Regions from separate parts of the Aliirhizobium cellulosilyticum genome, predicted to be linked through region 2. Evidence: riboswitches for the same ligand, from Rfam matches in the RefSeq annotation. Region 2 holds a riboswitch; each other region holds the start of a gene.
The links. Region 2 has a riboswitch for cobalamin ahead of GGE33_RS10785 (aromatic ring-hydroxylating oxygenase subunit alpha). Riboswitches for the same ligand answer to the same signal wherever they lie in the genome.

Region 1 (6,029 bases), on a different contig from region 2:
GGCCCCGACAATCTGCTCGCCTGGTATCCGATCTCCGACATCCTGCTGCATCTGTGCGGCCTCGTGACGATCGCCGTCATCGCGCTTGGCGTCGCCATCGGTTACGGACCGGAACTTGTCGGGCAGATCGTCGACGTGCTCGGCTCCGCGCTGCAGACGCAGGAACCCGGCCTGTCGCTTACCGCTGCCGATATCGGGCAATTGAAAAGCACGATGCTGCTCACGTTGCCGATGGTTCAGGGCGGCATATGGGTCATCCTGCTGTTTGCAGCCTTCTATTTCGCCATGCGCATCGTCTCGCGCTCGGGCCGCGCGCTTCGCCCGCGTGAAGACATGCCGTCGGCGCTGCGCATGAACCGCCATGCGATCTACATTTTCCTCGCCGGCATCGTCATGACCTTTCTGGGCGGCGTACCGGCAATGATCGGCGCCACAATCTGCGGTACATTCGGCGCAGGTTTCCTGATGTCGGGTTTCGCCGCCATCCATTTCCGCAGTCAGGGCAAGGACTGGCGCCTGCCGGTCCTCGTGCTCGCATACCTCTCCTCCATGCTCGTCATTCCTGCCTTCGCGATCCTCGCTCTCGGTCTCACGGACACCCGCCGGACCATCGCGCTGACGCCGGCAAAGGGCAGCACGGATCAGAACACAACCAATCCAGACAATTGAGAACTAGAAAGGAACTCCAACATGCAAGTCATCCTGCTTGAACGCGTACCGAAGCTCGGCCAGATGGGCGAAACCGTAAAGGTTCGCGATGGTTACGCTCGTAACTTCCTGCTGCCGCAGGGCAAGGCACTTCGCTCCAACGAAGCCAACAAGAAGCGCTTCGAAAACGAGCGCGCAACGCTCGAAGCTCGTAACCTCGAGCGCAAGGGCGAAGCCCAGACGGTTGCCGACGCACTCGCCGGCAAGACCTTCGTCATCGTTCGTTCGGCTGGCGAAACCGGTCAGCTCTACGGTTCTGTTGCTGCTCGCGACGTGATGGACGCACTGGCTGCAGAAGGCTTCAACGTCGGCCGCAACCAGGTCGACCTGAACCACCCGATCAAGGCAATCGGCCTGCACGAAGTAACGCTCCACCTGCATTCGGAAGTCGAGATCCAGATCTCGGTCAACGTTGCCCGTTCGGCCGAAGAAGCAGAACGTCAGGCACAGGGCGAAAGCCTCACCTCCGCTGACGCCATCTACGGCGTTGACGAAGACGCACTGCGCCCGGAAGACTTCTTCGATCCGGAAGCTGACCGCGACGGCGACGAAGAATAATAGACCTCTCGCAGATTCGTCTGCGACAGCGCCCGGCCTCACGAAGGCCGGGCGTTTTTTTGTCTCTTTTTGCGGGTAAGATAGCGTTTGCTCCGGTGAGTCGCGGCCTGTTCGCACCACTCCTGCGACGTCGGCCCGAATGAGGCACAGTCAACCGGATTTGTCGCTTCATTACGTTTTTTGTTTCGCGTAAATGACGCCCGCTGTGGATATCTGTGGGTAACATCCGAAGGCAAAATGCACGGTTTCGGTGCGGTCCAGTTATCACTAGAACCGAGGCCTTGAACGGACAGGACGGGTAGAAGATCATGAACGAAGTTCCGCGCAACATGGGGTCGCTCAGCAACAAGGATGCAGCGCCGCACTATCGCGAGGCGCCGAACAATATCGAGGCGGAACAGGCGCTGCTCGGCGCGATCCTGGTCAACAACGACGCCTATTACCGCGTCTCGGATTTCTTGAAGCCGCCGCATCTCTACGAACCGCTGCATCGCAAGATTTACGAGGTTGCCGGCGACATCATCCGCATGGGCAAGACTGCCAACCCGATCACGCTGAAGACCTTTCTTCCGGCCGATGACAAGGTGGGTGACCTGACTGTTGCGCAGTATCTCGCACGTCTTGCCGCCGATGCCGTCTCTATCATCAATGCGGAAGACTACGGTCGGGCGATCTACGACCTGGCGCTTCGCCGGGCGCTGATCACCATTGGCGAAGATGTCGTCAACATCGCCTATGATGCGCCGCTCGACATGCCGCCGCAAAGCCAGATCGAGGATACCGAACGCCGCCTTTTCGAACTGGCGGAAACCGGCCGTTACGACGGCGGCTTCCAGTCGTTCAACGATGCTGTTGCGATCGCCATCGACATGGCGGGCCAGGCTTTCGAGCGTGACGGCCAGCTCTCTGGTATCTCAACCGGCATCATGTCGCTCGACGGCAAGATGGGCGGCTTGCAGCGCTCCGACTTGATCGTGCTCGCAGGACGCCCCGGTATGGGCAAGACCTCGCTTGCCACCAATATCGCCTACAACATCGCCGCGGCTTACGAGCAGGAAATCGCCCCCGATGGCTCGTTCAAGGCCAAGAATGGCGGCGTCGTCGGCTTTTACTCGCTCGAAATGTCGTCCGAACAGCTGGCCACCCGTATCATCTCCGAGCAGACGGAAGTTTCGTCGTCAAAGATCCGTCGCGGTGACATTACCGAGGCCGATTTCGAAAAGCTGGTCGCCTGTAGCCAAATGATGCAGAAGGTGCCGCTGTTTATCGACCAGACCGGTGGTATCTCGATCGCCCAGCTATCGGCGCGCGCCCGCCGCCTGAAGCGCCAGCGCGGCCTCGATTGCCTGGTGGTCGACTATATCCAGCTGATGACCGGTTCGGGCAAGTCGGGTGAAAACCGCGTGCAGGAAATCACCCAGATCACCACGGGTCTGAAGGCGCTCGGCAAGGAACTCAACGTGCCGATCATCGCGCTGTCACAGCTATCGCGCGGTGTCGAAAGCCGTGAAGACAAACGCCCGCAGCTTTCCGACCTTCGCGAATCAGGCTCGATCGAGCAGGATGCCGACGTCGTGCTCTTCGTGTTCCGTGAGGAATATTATGTAAAGAACATGGAGCCCCGCGACTTGGCCGATCCGAAATACCCGGAATGGGAAGCACATATGGAGCGCGTCAAGGGTACGGCCGACGTCATCATCGCCAAGCAGCGTCACGGACCGACTGGCACGGTCAAGCTCGCCTTCCAGTCCGAATTCACGCGCTTTGCGGACCTCGCCGAGCCGAGCTTCACGCAATACGAAGAACCGTGATCGAACAGCCTCGCCGGCAGTACACCGGCGAGGCTGAGAGTCGCGGGCTAACTCAGGCCGCGTTGTAAAGCCGTCGCGTAACGAAGCCTGAACCGTTCAGAGCATTCAGGGTCTTGGCGATGGCAAGTACGGCCAGGTCCGCCAGCGGCTCGATCAGCACGATCGACATATAGGCAATACCGAACGTGCCGATCGCCACAAGATTTTCGCTTGCGAAACCGGCACCATAAAAGGCCCAGAAAGCCACCCAGGCGACGACACCGGCCTGATAGGCGGTCGATAGCTGGAGCGCCTGCCTATAGGTGAGATCGACATAGGCCGTGCCTGGCGAAATGATACGATCCGCCAGCGCTTTCACCGCAAACAACGGCACCAGCAGCGTCGTGACGTTCATTCCAAACTGCGGCAGGTCGGCCGGCGCAAAGAACAGTCCCTGTATCGCCAGACCAAGCGCCAGCCCGATTGCCGCCGGTGCTGCGCCGAACAGCAGGAACAATGTCGATCCGAGAATGAAATGCACCTCGGACACGCCGACCGCATAATGCGGCAGAAGTTCGAAGAAGGAAAAGACTGCTACAGCGGTGATGGCCGTACGCGCGGCCAATGATGCGAGACCCTGTTGCCGGATCGTGTCTCGCGCCAACTTCAACGTGAAAAGTCCCGCCCCTGCTGCAGTGGCGTAGCTCAGAATGATTTTGGCCCCGTCTACGAGGCCCGGTTCGATATGCATATGTGCTCCTGTCCGTCACACCCGACGGTCGTTGATTGATAAGATACACACGGTCGGTCTCCTGACTCGCGGGTCGATGCCTTGTCGAACCTTCCCATGGCGCGAGGCCACAGTGGTGTTTCGCAAAGCTCGCCGCTCACAGTCGCGGGGGCGGTCGGGTTCAACAGATGCTGCCCTTGTTCCCATGCGGTCAACGGATGTCGGCCGCACCATGTGCGGGAATGGGGTAGCAATTTCCCGCAGAGGCAGCAAACAACCGCAGCCGAAATCGCACCAATCTACCGCTGTCATAGGGTCGCATGCAGCAAGAATGGGTCATCGGCGTTGCTACGCGCACTCCTGGGCCTTCAGCCATTTGCGAATGCGCGCTCTTGCATTGGCATAGGGCGACGCGGTGTTGAACTGGATCATGCGCCCCTTGGTCCACTTGCCGTACCAGCCTTTGCCGTAAAGCTCGTCATCTGACCGGTTGCTGATTGTCGAGACCAGTTGCTCTTTCACCGTCCTCAGTCGTTCCAACCGCTCGGGCCAGTCCAGTGCGTCATGGTCTGCATAGAATTTTTGGGCAAGCGGCCCCAGTTCGTTCCACTTGAACCCCATCTCCGGAAAATCGACCGCTTCACCCCGGTCATCCCGATCGAGCCATTTCAGCACCAGTTCGTTCCAGCCGATGAGGTATGCGACGAGATCCGCCGGGCTCATCATCGAGCCTGCCATGTGGCCCTGCATGGATGCCTCTCTCGCCCGGACCTTCGGAACGCTGGCAAGATCGTCCCAAAGCCTGTTGAAGGTCGTGGAGATCGCCGCAAGAAGTTCCTGCCTGGAACCGGGTACAGCCATGGAGCGCCTTCAGATGCTGTTCGAATACAGCATCTAAGCTACGCTTCTGTCCACAGGATATGAAGCCGTCCGGCTGTCGCAGCCGGACACCGACCCTAGGATTGCTGCACTATTATTGTGGTGTCAAAAGCCTGTACGGAGAACCTTATTCTTCACCCGCGGCCTTTTTCCAGCCGGCAAAAAGGTTAGGATCGGCCACTCCGCCTTTCAAAAGCATATTCAATTGAGACCGCCATGACAGAACAGACCGATTTTGACAGCGACGAAACCTATCCGGATGATTTCGATATCGCGCCCGTGAGATTGACGGTCGATCTCGGCGCACTTGTCGACAACTGGAAGGAAATGGCGCGCCGCTGTGGAAAGGCTTCAACCGCCGCAGTCGTCAAGGCGGATGCCTATGGTCTCGGGCTTGAGGATTGCGGTACCGCGCTCTATGAAGCCGGCGCACGGGATTTCTTCGTTGCCGCGGTGCAGGAAGGCGTAACCTTGCGCACCTACGCGCCGGATGCCCGCATCTACGTGCTTTCCGGCATATGGCCGGGCCAGGAACGGATGTTTTACGAAAACGATCTGGTCCCGGTGATCATCTCCGAGGAACAGCTGGCCTTCTGGATGTCGGTCACCGCCGAACATGGCGACCATCCTTGTGCGCTACATATCGATACCGGCTTCAACCGGCTCGGCCTTCCCGCGGAAGAAGCGATCGCCTTTGCCGAGGATGTCTCGCGGCCGGCAAGTTTCTCACCCGTTCTCGTCATGTCGCATCTTCACAGCGGCGATTCGCCGGCCTCTCCGCTCAACCGATCACAGCTTGAGTCTTTCCAACGGGTTGCTGCGGCTTTCGAAGGCGTTCCGACAAGTCTGTCTGCTTCCGCAGGCATCTTTCTCGGCCCGGAATATCACTTCGACCTCACCCGTCCCGGCATTGCCGCCTATGGCGGCGAGGCGGTCAACGGCATGAAGGCGCTTAAACCCGTGGCCAAGGCGGAGGCACGCATCATCCAGATCCGTGATGCGCCGTCCGGTTCGACCGTCAGCTACGGCGCCACCCATCAGCTGTCGCGCAACAGCAGGCTTGCCGTTGTGTCGGCCGGTTATGCCGACGGCTACCTGCGTTCGCTGTCAGGTTCCGGCGTACCGCTTCGGGCTGGAGGCGCACCCGGCGCTTTTGGCTTCATCGCCAACAGGCGCGTGCCCGTGATCGGCCGGGTCACGATGGATCTGACGATCTTCGACGTGACCGACGTACCCGAAAACGAAATCCGCACCGGTGACTATATCGAACTGTTCGGCCCGAACATCGCACTCGACGACACCGCACGCGCCGGCGGCACGATCGGTTACGAACTTCTGACCGCGCTCGGGCTGCGTTATGAACG
Region 2 (6,029 bases):
CCGCAAGACCACCGGGCCTGAGAAGCAGGATCGCGCCGGTTTCGGGATCGACGCGGATGATCGTCGACTCGACGCCGACTGGCGAAGAGCCGCCGTCGATGATCAGTTGAAGCTTGTCGCCGAGGTCGTCCATCACATGGCGTGCCGAGGTCGGGCTAATCTTGCCGGACGTGTTGGCGCTTGGTGCCGCAAGCGGCCGGCCGAAATCGCGGATCAGGTCGTTGGCAAAACCTTCCGGGCAGCGAAGCCCGACCGTTTCCAGCCCCGCGGTTGCCAGCGGATGGATGGTGCTGTCTTTCCTGAGCGGCAGGACAATGGTCAGCGGACCGGGCCAGAAGGTTTCGGCCAACTTTCTCGACGCCGGATCGAACACCGCGTACCGCTCGGCCATCTCGATATCGCAGACATGGCAGATGAGCGGATTGAACTGCGGACGCCCCTTGGTCTCGTAGATGTGCGAGATCGCATCGGCGCGCGTCGCATCCGCGGCAAGGCCGTAGACCGTTTCGGTCGGAATGGCGACGGGAAAACCGTCATTGAGCACGCGGCTTGCCTCGCTGATGGCGCGCTGGGGCTCATGGGTGATGTTTATGATTTCGGCTGTCATGCCGCTGTCAATACAGCGGAGTGCCCGTGCTTTAAAGCCTTTTGATGATTTCGCGCACTGCGGCACTGGGCGCGCCGAGCATCAGAACGTTGCGCATCGCATCGCGCGGGCTGTTGGTCTGGAACAGAAGCCCGTTCTTGCGCCATGTCCGGTCGATCCGCGCCTGTTCGCCTGCTTCGCCTTCCACCGCGACGGCGAAATACATGCGGGAATTCCGTGGATTGATTCGGGCGAAAAACACCTCGTCGCCGCCGATCTCGGAAGAGAAGTTGGCGATGTAGAATGACCAGCTGACCATCGCATCCTGCGAAAAGAAGGTACGTGCTGCGGTCACATGGCAATAGCCCAGATGCGGGCTACCCTCCAACGTGCGGTGAAAGATGATCTTCGGCAGGTGGATAGACCGGTGAAAGCTGTTCAGCCGCTTATGCGTGGTTTCGCCGGCCGTTTCGAGCTTCTTGCCTGTCTTTTCAGCCACTTCGTCATGGGTGAGATAGCGACGTTCGTCGGGAACCCAGACAGGGCGGGAGCGTGGAATTCTGCCGGTTCGCAGGAATTCCGTATGGGCATTGCCGCTGCTTGGCGGCATCATCAAGGGCCTGGGCCTGTTGACTTCGTAATAACGGAGCTGTCCTGGCATGGTGGCGGCTCTTCCCAATGAATTTTCAAGAACACTATTAGCAAGACCTTAACAGTCGGTTTCTCCCGCAATCGGATGCTATTGCGCGATCGTCGCCAATGCAGTGGCCGATGTCGCAATGTCGTCTATGCGACAGGCCGGCGTCCCGCTTAAATATGACAAAGCTCAAGGTGCCGCCTCGCTAGGGGAGGCGGAGAATTGGGAAGCCGGCGGGTCGCAGAGATCTATCCGGCGCTGCCCCCGCAACGGTGGTGGAGTTGAAGGCATGGTAGGGGGCGACCCCGGCCACTGGGACAGAGCCGAACGGCCGACCGGGAAGGTGCCATGCAGTCCTTTTGGGACAACTCCTCAGCCCGGAAACCAGCCTGAGCTTGATGACACCGGTCGCGGAGGGCGCACGGGACGGGAATTGGCTGCATTGATTGTTGCCGGCTTGTCCATGCCCTGAAGCTTGCTTGTATTGCGAGGAAGCATATGGACATTCACAATCAGGTTCTGCGGCAGCTGAAGAACCGCCGCGAAGGTTTCAGCCTGGAACAGCCCTTTTATATCGATCCCGATTATTACAAGCTCGATCTCGAGATGATCTGGTATCGCGACTGGCTGTTTGCCGGCCACGATTGCCAGATCAACAAGGCGGGCATGTATTTTACCCTGCAGGTTGGCGACTATCCGGTTCTCGTCATCCGCACGCGCGAGGGCGATATCCGCGCCTATCACAATACCTGCCGCCATCGCGGCCACCGCGTCTGCACCAAGGAAACGGGTTCTGCGACCCGCCTCGTCTGTCCCTATCACCAGTGGACCTACCAGCATGACGGCTCGCTGATGTCGGCCCGTCATATGGGCGAGAATTTCGACAAGAAGCAGTTTGGATTGAAACCCGTCCACTGCCAGGTGGTTGCTGGCTACATCTTTATCTGCCTCGCAAAGGAAGCCCCGGATTTTGCTCCGGTTCGCGCAACGGTCGAGCCTTACATGGCGCCGCATCGCCTGCCCGAAACGAAGGTTGCTGCCCAGAACACGATCATCGAAAAGGGCAACTGGAAGCTCGTCTGGGAAAACAATCGCGAGTGTTATCACTGCGCCGGTAACCATCCGGAACTCTGCCGCACCTACCCGGAAGCGCCGACTGCGACCGGTGTGCAGGGCGCCGGCGACGATCCGTTCATTTCCGAACACTGGAGCCGCTGTGAAGCGGCCGGCCTGCCGAGCACGTTCAACATGTCGCCGGACGGCCAGTTCCGCGTGGCGCGCATGCCGCTGATCGAGGATGCCGAAAGCTACACGATGAACGGCCGTCCCGCAGTTCAACGGTCGCTCTCCGACGACGTGACGATTTCCCATATCGGCACGATGCTTCTGTTCCATTACCCGACCACCTGGAACCATATGCTGGTCGACCACGCGATCTCTTTCCGAGTCATCCCCATCGGGCCGGAAGAGACGGCGGTCACCACCACATGGCTGGTCCACAAGGATGCGGTGGAAGGCGTCGATTACGATGTCGAGCAGCTGACCCATGTCTGGAACATGACCAACGACCAGGACAGGCAGATCGTCGAGGAAAACGCCTTCGGCATCCGCTCTCCCGCCTATGAACCCGGCCCTTATTCCGAGGCGCATGAAGGTGGTGTGATGCAGTTCGTTGAGTGGTATTCGAACTTCATGATCGATCGCCTGCAGGGCAAGGACAGCACGCTTTACGCGGTGGCGTGATACTGAGCGCTCCTCCGCAATGTGCCGTCAGTTTGCGGAGGAGCCTGTTTTTACGCTGAGTGGGACGTACGATCACTCCCGATTAAGGCGTCGAAGGCTTGGTGTCTTTGGGTCGCAAGCCAGGCCCGAAAGGAAATGATCTCGGGATTGATCTCGCGCATCGCAGCAAGGTCCACGTGATCCGCCAGCGGGCCGTTATCCAGGATCGCCGCAAGCTGACCAAGATCGCTATTGGCGGCAAGGACTTCATCGGCAAAGCGGGAATAGATGACCGGACGACCGGCGGCTTCGCTGAAGATTTCCCCCAGCTGGCGCCCTGTAACCGTATCGCTCGCGATCTTAATCGTCCGTCCGCTGAACCGTATGCCATCGGCAAAGATCGCGGCGACGAATTTCCCGATGTCTTCCACGGCAATCAGTTGCATCGACTGGTCCGGCCTGAGGAAGAATGTGTACCGGCCTTCTGAAAGGCCGAATGCCGGGTTGATCAGCATATCCATGAATATCATCGGTCTGATTATGGTTGCGGTGACCGGCAGCCAACGGATATGCGCCTCGATCCGCGGCTTGGCGTCGAAACGGGCGATCCCGGTCGGTGTGTCGCCGGAACTGGCGCCCGAGGAATAGACGAGATGTGCGACGCCGCTTTCGGCCGCAAGATCGGCGATCCCGCACCCTATCCGTACCTCTTCGGTCTCTGACAGGTTGGCCGGTAAGACGCTGAACACGCCATGGGCACTGTCCATCCCGGCGCGAAATGTATCGAGATCGGCAAATGATCCTTCAACCAGTTCGGCACCCGCCTGACGAAGGGCGACGGATTTGGGGGCCGCAATGTCTCGCACAATCGCGCGAACGGGCCATCTTGCCTTCAAAAGCGCTTCGGCGACCGCTCCACCCTGCCGGCCGGTGGCGCCGAATACCAGGATTGGACGCTTGTCTTCTTTCATCTGAGAACCCTCGTGGTGAACACGGGGTCTCCATATATACTGTTGAAACACAGCCGGAAGACGGCACTATTTTCAGCCTCGGGCACACGGGTGATACTCTTGGACAATTCAGGTCGGAGCAAAACCGAAAGGCAGTTGACGCGCGATCAGGCTTTCCTGCCGCAACCTGCTAACGGAGTATGCGGGCGTCTGGGTGACAAGTGGACGGTTCAGGTCATCTGGCGCCTCTCGCTGGCAGAGGGTCGAAGGCTCCGTTTTTCGCATCTGAAAAGGGAAATCGACGGCATCACGCAGCGCATGCTGACACTGACGCTACGCGGCCTGGAACGCGACGGTTTCGTCAGGCGACACTATTTTCCCGAGGTGCCGCCGCGCGTCGAATACGAGCTGACCGAATTGGGAGCCGGCATACTGGCGTCTCTTCAGGCGCTGAATTTCTGGATCAGGGACAACTTCTCCCGCATCGAGGAAAACCGGCGCGTTTTCGACGAAGCCGGCGAATAGGGCATCTGGCATTCCTCTGCCAGGGAATATGGCGTGGAACAAATTGGTATGTATCACGTTCTAAATCGCTGATTATATGTCGAGGAAACATTCCCATGAACGCATTCCGCATGCGCATTGCCACCGCCTTAACGGCAGCGGCCGTTCTTGCTACGAGTTTTGTTCCGGTTTCGGCCGCACCTGTGATGCCGGTGGCACCGATGGCGGTGCAGGCCTCCGCCAGCCAGGCGACCGAGGTCCAATACCGTCGCGACGATCGTGACCGCCGCTATTATCGCCATGATCGCGATCGCCGCCACTACCGCCATGATCGACGCGCCTATCGGGAAGGATATTACAACGGCCATCGCGGATATCGCGAGCGCCGCCAAGGATATCGCTATCACAACGGTTACTGGTTCCCGCTGGCAGCATTCGGTGCCGCTGCGATTATCGGCGGCGCCATCGCCAACCAGCCGCGTGCTTCGGGGGGCAGCCATTATCAGTGGTGCGCCAATCGCTACCGGACTTATCGAGCTTCGGATAATACCTATGTCGCCAGCGCCGGCGTCCGCCGCTCTTGCGTTTCGCCTTACAGGTAAGCGGATATCATGACGAACAAGCCCGGACGCTCACGCGGCCGGGCTTTCACATTTCCGCGCATAGCATGCATTCAGGACAAAAATCCTAGCGTTGGAATGTTTGTTGACTATCCTGTGAGTTGGTGGCGCGGGAGGCGTCACCTCTTCAACTAAGGGAATGGAGAGTACGAAATGACTCTGTTCAAGAAATTTGCCGTTGCAGCTGTTTCAGCCGTCGTTCTTGCTGGATCACTCGGAACCGCGCAGGCGCTGCCGCTGCCAGCCGCACCGAATGCGCAGTTCGTATCCGACGTAAGCAACGTGCAATATTATCGCGACCGCGGCTGGCGTGGCGATGGCCCGCGCCGCGGCTGGTACGGAGGTCATCGCGGTTACCGCTACCACCGTGACGGATATCGTCGTCACAATGATGGCTACTGGTATCCGCTTGCAGCCTTCGGTGCCGGCGCGATCATCGGAGGAGCGATCGCTTCGCAGCCACGTTATGTCGAGCCCGCACCCCGGCCTGCTTATAGCGGCGGAGGCGGCTTGAACCCGCGCCACTATGAATGGTGTGCGGGCCGCTACCGGTCCTATGATAGCTATTCGAACTCGTTCCAGCCGTATAACGGCCCACGCCAGACCTGTTATTCGCCCTACTACTGAGTGGGGTGGGAAATGGCACGATAGATCGGCCCGCGCTTCGGCGCGGGTTTTTCGTTTGCGCATTACAGAATGCCGACCCGCCTTAGTAGCCACCAAGCGGCGGCAACCGAAAGCCCGATCGCGCCGAAGGCGAACAGCGTGCCATGCTCCAGATGCGCAAATGGCAGGCCTTCCGTATTCATCCCGAAAAAGCCGGTGACCAGCGACGGTGGCAACAGGAAGGCGGTCATCAGCGACAGGATGTAGAGGTGGCGGTTGGTTTCCGACGAAAGCTTGGAATCGATTTCCTCATGCAGCAGCCGTGCCCGTTCCTGCAGCGCATAGACATCATGATCGACCGCTTCCAGACGGCTGATCAGTCGTGATGCCGCATCATCGAAACC
Region 3 (6,029 bases), on a different contig from region 2:
CATCGAGCACCGTGACATTCGCCTCGGTCATCGAATGCTGTTCGACGACGGCGACACGGCGAGCAAGCTCGCGGCGGCCGAAACCGGAGATCTTGCGGTTGTCGAGCATGACGTCGCCCTCAGCCGGTGCCCTGAGACCTGCCAAGAGACGGATGAGCGAGGATTTGCCCGATCCGTTCGGACCGATCAGCCCGAGCGTCTGGCCCGGTTCTACCGAGACCGAGACGCCATCGACGATGACCTTGCGGCCGGCGAGCCAGCGCACCGCATTGGCGGCGATCATCAAGTGAGCGCTCATGCGACCCTCCTTGCCCGGTAGAGGATGACCGAGAAGAACGGCACGCCGACCAGCGCCGTGACGACGCCGATGGGAAGTACCTGCGGTGCGATGATGATGCGCGAGACGATATCGGCGACCACCATGAATAACGCGCCGACAAGCGCGCAGGCAGGCAGGAGCCGCATGTGGCCCGGCCCGACGATGAAGCGGGCGGCATGCGGGATGACCAGCCCGACGAAGCCGATCGCACCGACCATGCTGACCATGGTGGCGGTCATCAGCGCGGTGACGAGCAGCAGCACGACGCGAACACGCTGGACCGCGATGCCGAGCGAACGGGCGGCATCCTCGCCGAAAGTGAAGGCGTCGAGCGCGCGGGAATGCCAGATGCAGACGACAAGCCCGATGCTGACCACCGAGGCGGACAGCGCCACATCCGGCCAGCGCACCCCGGCGAAGCTGCCGAGCAGCCAGAACATTACGCTGCGGGCCTGCTCGGCATTCGCCGATGTCGAGACGATGTAGGAGGTCAGCGCATTGAAGAGCTGCGAGGCCGCCACACCGGCAAGGATCGTCCTGTCCGCCGTCTGCCGTCCGCTGACGAGCATCACGACAAAGGCGAAGGCGAGCAGTGCACCGGCAAAAGCCCCCGCCGACAGCGAGATCGCGCCTGCGCCAAAACCGAGCAGCATGACAGAGACGGCACCGGTCGACGCGCCTGCCGATATGCCGAGCACGTAAGGCTCCGCCAGCGGATTGCGCAAGAGCGACTGCAGGATCGCACCGGACAACGCCAGCCCGGCGCCGCAGAAGGCGGCAACCAGCGAGCGTGACAGACGGTAATCCCAGATCACCGCTTCCTGGATACGCGGCACGGCGATCTCCGTGAGGCCGAGACGGTTTGTGACTGCCGCGACCGTGGTTTTCATTGGAATGGTCATCTCGCCGATCGCAACCCCCGCCGTCATGGCGAGGAGAAGGGCGGCGACGACGAGGAGGACGCCGGCAGCGCCGGCGGTCCAGAGCCTGATGCGGGATGCAGTCACTTCAGCAATCCAAAGCTTTCAAGGGATGCGGCGACGGTTTCCAGACCCGTGATCGTGCGGACGGTCGGGTTCATCGCTTGCGCATCCATCTCGACGATATGGCCCTTTTCGACGGCGTCGAGCTTGCTGACGACCGGATCGGTGGTGAGGAACTGCTTCTTGACTGCCGGATCGTCGGCACCCTGATTGCGCCTGTCCATCGTGCCGATGACGATCACCGTCGGGTTCTCGGCGGCGATGGCTTCCCAGCCGACCAGAGGCCATTCCTGCTCGGAACTGACGATATTCTTCGCGCCAAGAACCTGAGTGATGTAACCCGAAGCGCCGTTCTTACCGGCCATCCAGGCATCACCTGCGACTTCCGGTGACGAGAACCAGTAGACGAGGCTGACATCCTTGGCCTTGTCTGCGACGCGCGCCCGTACGGCAGCTTCGCGGGCCTTGATATTCGCGATCAGCTTTTCCCCGCGATCGGCCACATCAAAGATGCGCGAAAGCTCGCCGATCTCCTGATAGAGGAGGTCCATCGAGAACATCTTCTTGCGGCTGCCATCCGAAACCGCGTTATCCGTCACCGCGCAATCGGTAGGAGACACGTAGCTCGGCACGCCAAGATCGGCAAACTGCTGGCGCGTGCCGACGCGGCCCTGCGGTCCGACGGAAGTGAGAAACTGCGCGGCGATGAAATCCGGGTCTCGCGCCACCACAGCCTCGAAATTCGGCGTGCTGTTGGCGATGCGGTGGACTTGCTGATTGTCGGCTGCAAGTTCCGGCAGAACCGGCGAGACCCAGATGGCGCTTCCGGCCATGCGATCGGCAAGGCCGAGCATCAGCAGGATCTCGGTACTGTTCTGGCCGAGGCCCACGGCTTTCTGCGGAGCCTTTTCAATGACGACGTTCGAACCGCAATTATCGATCGTCAGCGGGTATGCGGTCGGGGCGGCGAATGCCGTGGAGGTGAGGGCTCTGAGGGGAAGCGCAACAAGAGCGGCGATCAGGCCGTATTTCATGTCCTGTCCTTTCGGATGACGGATGAGGTGCCGGAAAACACCGCCCGGCCGGATGGCGGGCGGTGCAGGCGGCATGGCTTAGTTCGCAAGTCCGAAGGACTGGATGCCTTTTGCAAGCGTTTCAATGCCGTCGATCGTGCGGATCGTCGGGTTCATCGACTGCGCGTCCATCATCACGAAATGCTTCTTCTTCACCGCATCGAGCTGGCTGACGACCGGGTCGCTTTCGAGGAAGGAAACCTTTACCGCCGGATCATCGGCGGCATAACGGCGGCGATCCATGGTGGCGATGACGATCACGGCGGGATTGGCTTCAGCGATCGTTTCCCAACCGACCAGCGGCCATTCCTCTTCGGTCGTCACGACATTCTTCGCGCCAAGCGTCTTGAGGATATAGGCCGGTGCGCTGTTCTTGCCGGCGATAAAGGCATCGCCCTTGGTTTCCTTGCTGGAGAACCAGAAGACGATCGGCAGGTTCTTCGCTTCCGCGCCTTTGATCGAGGCGACGGCGGCGGCTTCACGGGCCTTCAGGTCCGCGATAAGCGTGTCGCCACGATCCTGGATGTCGAAGATTTCGGCCAATTCAGCGATTTCCCGATAGATCAGGTCCATCGTGAACAGTTCCTTGCGCACGCCATCGCCGCCTTCAAGATTGGTCTTGGCGACACAATCGGCCGGCGAGATATAGGTGTTGACGCCGATATCGGAAAACTGTTCGCGCTTGGCGACGGAGCCCATCGGACCGACATGCCATTCGAATTCTGCGGCGACAAGATCAGGCTCCAGCCCGACGATGGATTCGAAGCTCGGATCGTTGTCGGCAAGCCGTCTGATCTGCGCATTCGCCTCGGCATATTGCGGCAGCACAGGGCCGACCCAGACGGCCGTGCCGGCAACCTTGTCTGCAAGGCCGAGCGAATAGAGAATTTCGGTCATGCCCTGACCGATGGAAACGATTTCGCCGGGTGCCTTGTCGAAGGTCACCTTCTGTCCGCAATTTTCAACCGTCAGCGGATAGCTGGTCGAGGCTGCGAATGCGGTTGCGGGAAGCGCTGCGGTGGAAACCGCAAACAGTGCGGCGATCAAGCCGAGTTTCATGTCCTGTCCTTTCGAAGGAAATGGCTTTGCCGGGATGAAAGGCAGGACGATGCGAGGCCGCTTCTGCGGTCCACATCAAAATGGCGGGCGACGGGGTCGCTTGCGTCATATCATTCTCCCTGCCGGAACACCTCGTCCGGTATTGGTTAGGCCCAAAGCTGACGGCAGGTCTCCTGACTCGCGGCTCGAGCGCCTTGCCGTCTCCTTCCCGGTCAAAAAACCAGTGGATGTGACGAAAGGCTCGCCGCTTACAGTTGCGAGGGCAGTCGCGGGCTCGGTCAAAAAGACCTCACCGCGTTCCCTTTTCATCTGCGAATGCAGAACCGTAGCGTGCCCTTGATAGGAGACACACCGGAGCTTGTCCAGTGAACTTGCGTGATGAGCCGCTTCCAACCCGATGGCTTGACAGCGTCTCGATCACATGATGACGTAATAGTATAACGTAACAAAAGCTGCAATGGACATCTGCGATGAAAAATAGGCTCCCCGTCACCGTGCTCTCCGGCTTCCTTGGCTCCGGCAAGACGACCATGCTCAACCACATTCTCGCCAATCGGCAGGGGATGCGCGTCGCGCTGATCGTCAACGACATGAGCGAGGTGAATATCGACGCAGCCCTCGTGCGCGACGGCGGCGCCAATCTGTCGCGCACCGAGGAACGACTGGTGGAGATGACCAATGGCTGCATCTGCTGCACGCTGCGCGACGATCTCCTGAAGGAAGTGCGTGCGCTCGCAGAGCAGGGGCGGTTCGATTACCTGCTGATCGAATCGACCGGCATCGCCGAACCGCTGCCGGTCGCCGCCACCTTCGATTTTCGGGATGAAAACGGCCAGAGCCTTTCGGACATATCGAAACTGGACACGATGGTGACCGTCGTCGATGCCGCCAATCTTCTGAAAGACTACGGTTCCGGTGACTTCCTTGCCGATCGTGGCGAAACGGCAGGTGAGGGCGATAATCGCACGATCGTCGATCTTCTGGTCGAGCAGATAGAATTCGCCGATGTGGTGGTGCTGAACAAGATCGGCACCGCGACGCCGGACGAACGCGACGCCGCGCGAAAAATCATCGTGGCGCTCAATCCCGATGCCAGGTTGATCGAGACGGATTTCGGCAAGGTGGACCTCAGGGATGTTCTGGGCACAGGCCGTTTCGATATCGACAAGGCGGAACAGCACCCGCTTTGGTTCAAGGAACTGCACGGGTTCAAGGACCATGTGCCGGAGACGGAGGAATACGGCATCCGCTCCTTCGTCTACCGCGCCAGAAGGCCGTTCGACCCGGCGAGGTTCCAGCGCTTCATCGACAGGTCATGGCCGGGTGTCGTCCGTGCCAAGGGCTTCTTCTGGCTGGCGACACGTCCGCATTTCGTCGGCGAAATCAGCCAGGCCGGTGCTCTGGTCCGCACCGGCCGGACGGGACTGTGGTGGTCTGCCGTTCCGAAGGAACGCTGGCCGCAGACGCCTGAGTTTGCTCGGATGATGAAACCCTATCTCGATCCCGTCTGGGGTGACCGGCGACAGGAGGTCGTCTTTATCGGTGCCGACCCTATGAATGAACAGAAGATCAGAACCGAGCTGGATAGCTGTCTCATTGAGGCTCCGGCATTCACTCCGGAACTCTGGACGCACCTTGCCGATCCCTTCGCAAGCTGGGAACGCAAGGCCTCGTGAACTGAGGCTGTGTTGATCGCCGTGGCCGACGCGCCTTAAAGCGCGTTGGCCAATGCAACGAATTCCTCGACGGAAAGCGTCTCTGCGCGGCGCTGGGGATCGATACCGACCTTGTTGAGCAGCGTTTCGCCGCCGACCGGCTTCAGGCTCTGGCGCAGCATTTTGCGGCGCTGGCCGAAGGCGGCGTGGGTGATGCGTTCCAGCTTGTTGGCATCGCAGGGCAGGGGCTTGGCCTTCGGTGTCAGATGCACAACGGTCGACGTCACCTTCGGCGGTGGTGAGAAGGCCTGCGGCGGCACGTCGAACACCATATGTGCATCCGTCCGCCAGCCGCAGATCACGCCGAGCCGGCCGTAGTGATCGTCTTCCTCGTCCGCAACGATGCGCAGGCCGACTTCCTTCTGGAACATCAGCGTCAGGCTTTCCCAGAAGGGCGGCCATTTTCCGTTTTCCGGCAACAGCCAGTTGAGGAGCAGTTGCGTGCCGACATTATAGGGCAGGTTGGCGATGATCTTCACCGGCCCGCCATCGGCCTTTTCTGCCGCAAGAGCCGCGAAATCGGTCTTCAGCGCATCGCCTTCGATGACTTCCAGACGACCGGGGTAGAAATCCGAGACTTCGGCAAGCACCGGCAGCGCCCGCGCATCGCGCTCCACCGCGATCACCTTCTTCGCGCCAAGCGCAAGAATGGAACGCGTCAGGCCGCCCGGGCCGGGACCGACCTCGAACACCGTCACGCCTTCGAGCGAACCGGCCGAGCGGGCGATCTTCTGGGTGAGATTGAGGTCGAAGAGAAAATTCTGGCCGAGCGACTTTTTCGCATCCAGCCCATGGCGCTGGATGACGTCGCGAAGCGGCGGGAGTCCGTCAAGAGTTGCCATCAGACGGTTACGCCGAATGCGGGAATTTTTGCATCTGT

Region 1: linked by a shared signal. The riboswitch ahead of GGE33_RS20685 (energy-coupling factor ABC transporter permease) and the one ahead of GGE33_RS10785 (aromatic ring-hydroxylating oxygenase subunit alpha) in region 2 are both predicted to bind cobalamin.
Region 3: linked by a shared signal. The riboswitch ahead of GGE33_RS20585 (ABC transporter substrate-binding protein) and the one ahead of GGE33_RS10785 (aromatic ring-hydroxylating oxygenase subunit alpha) in region 2 are both predicted to bind cobalamin.

Annotation. Positions count from the first base shown of each region.
Region 1 is NZ_JACIGW010000005.1:294,801-300,829, forward strand. Features, by position in the region: gene GGE33_RS20670 (DUF2232 domain-containing protein) at 1-669, shown strand, start outside; gene rplI (50S ribosomal protein L9) at 691-1,266, shown strand; gene GGE33_RS20680 (replicative DNA helicase) at 1,575-3,077, shown strand; gene GGE33_RS20685 (energy-coupling factor ABC transporter permease) at 3,130-3,807, opposite strand; cobalamin riboswitch at 3,842-4,036, opposite strand; gene GGE33_RS20690 (ClbS/DfsB family four-helix bundle protein) at 4,135-4,647, opposite strand; gene alr (alanine racemase) at 4,882-6,029, shown strand, end outside.
Region 2 is NZ_JACIGW010000002.1:386,295-392,323, reverse strand. Features, by position in the region: gene GGE33_RS10795 (L-threonylcarbamoyladenylate synthase) at 1-607, opposite strand, end outside; gene GGE33_RS10790 (DUF6656 family protein) at 639-1,247, opposite strand; cobalamin riboswitch at 1,398-1,630, shown strand; gene GGE33_RS10785 (aromatic ring-hydroxylating oxygenase subunit alpha) at 1,722-2,966, shown strand; gene GGE33_RS10780 (NmrA/HSCARG family protein) at 3,017-3,916, opposite strand; gene GGE33_RS10775 (winged helix-turn-helix transcriptional regulator) at 4,052-4,420, shown strand; gene GGE33_RS10770 (BA14K family protein) at 4,516-5,001, shown strand; gene GGE33_RS10765 (BA14K family protein) at 5,173-5,646, shown strand; gene GGE33_RS10760 (transporter) at 5,709-6,029, opposite strand, start outside.
Region 3 is NZ_JACIGW010000005.1:275,916-281,944, reverse strand. Features, by position in the region: gene GGE33_RS20600 (ABC transporter ATP-binding protein) at 1-286, opposite strand, end outside; gene GGE33_RS20595 (FecCD family ABC transporter permease) at 295-1,248, opposite strand; gene GGE33_RS20590 (ABC transporter substrate-binding protein) at 1,323-2,336, opposite strand; gene GGE33_RS20585 (ABC transporter substrate-binding protein) at 2,415-3,434, opposite strand; cobalamin riboswitch at 3,581-3,777, opposite strand; gene zigA (zinc metallochaperone GTPase ZigA) at 3,905-5,110, shown strand; gene rsmA (16S rRNA (adenine(1518)-N(6)/adenine(1519)-N(6))-dimethyltransferase RsmA) at 5,146-5,991, opposite strand; gene pdxA (4-hydroxythreonine-4-phosphate dehydrogenase PdxA) at 5,991-6,029, opposite strand, start outside.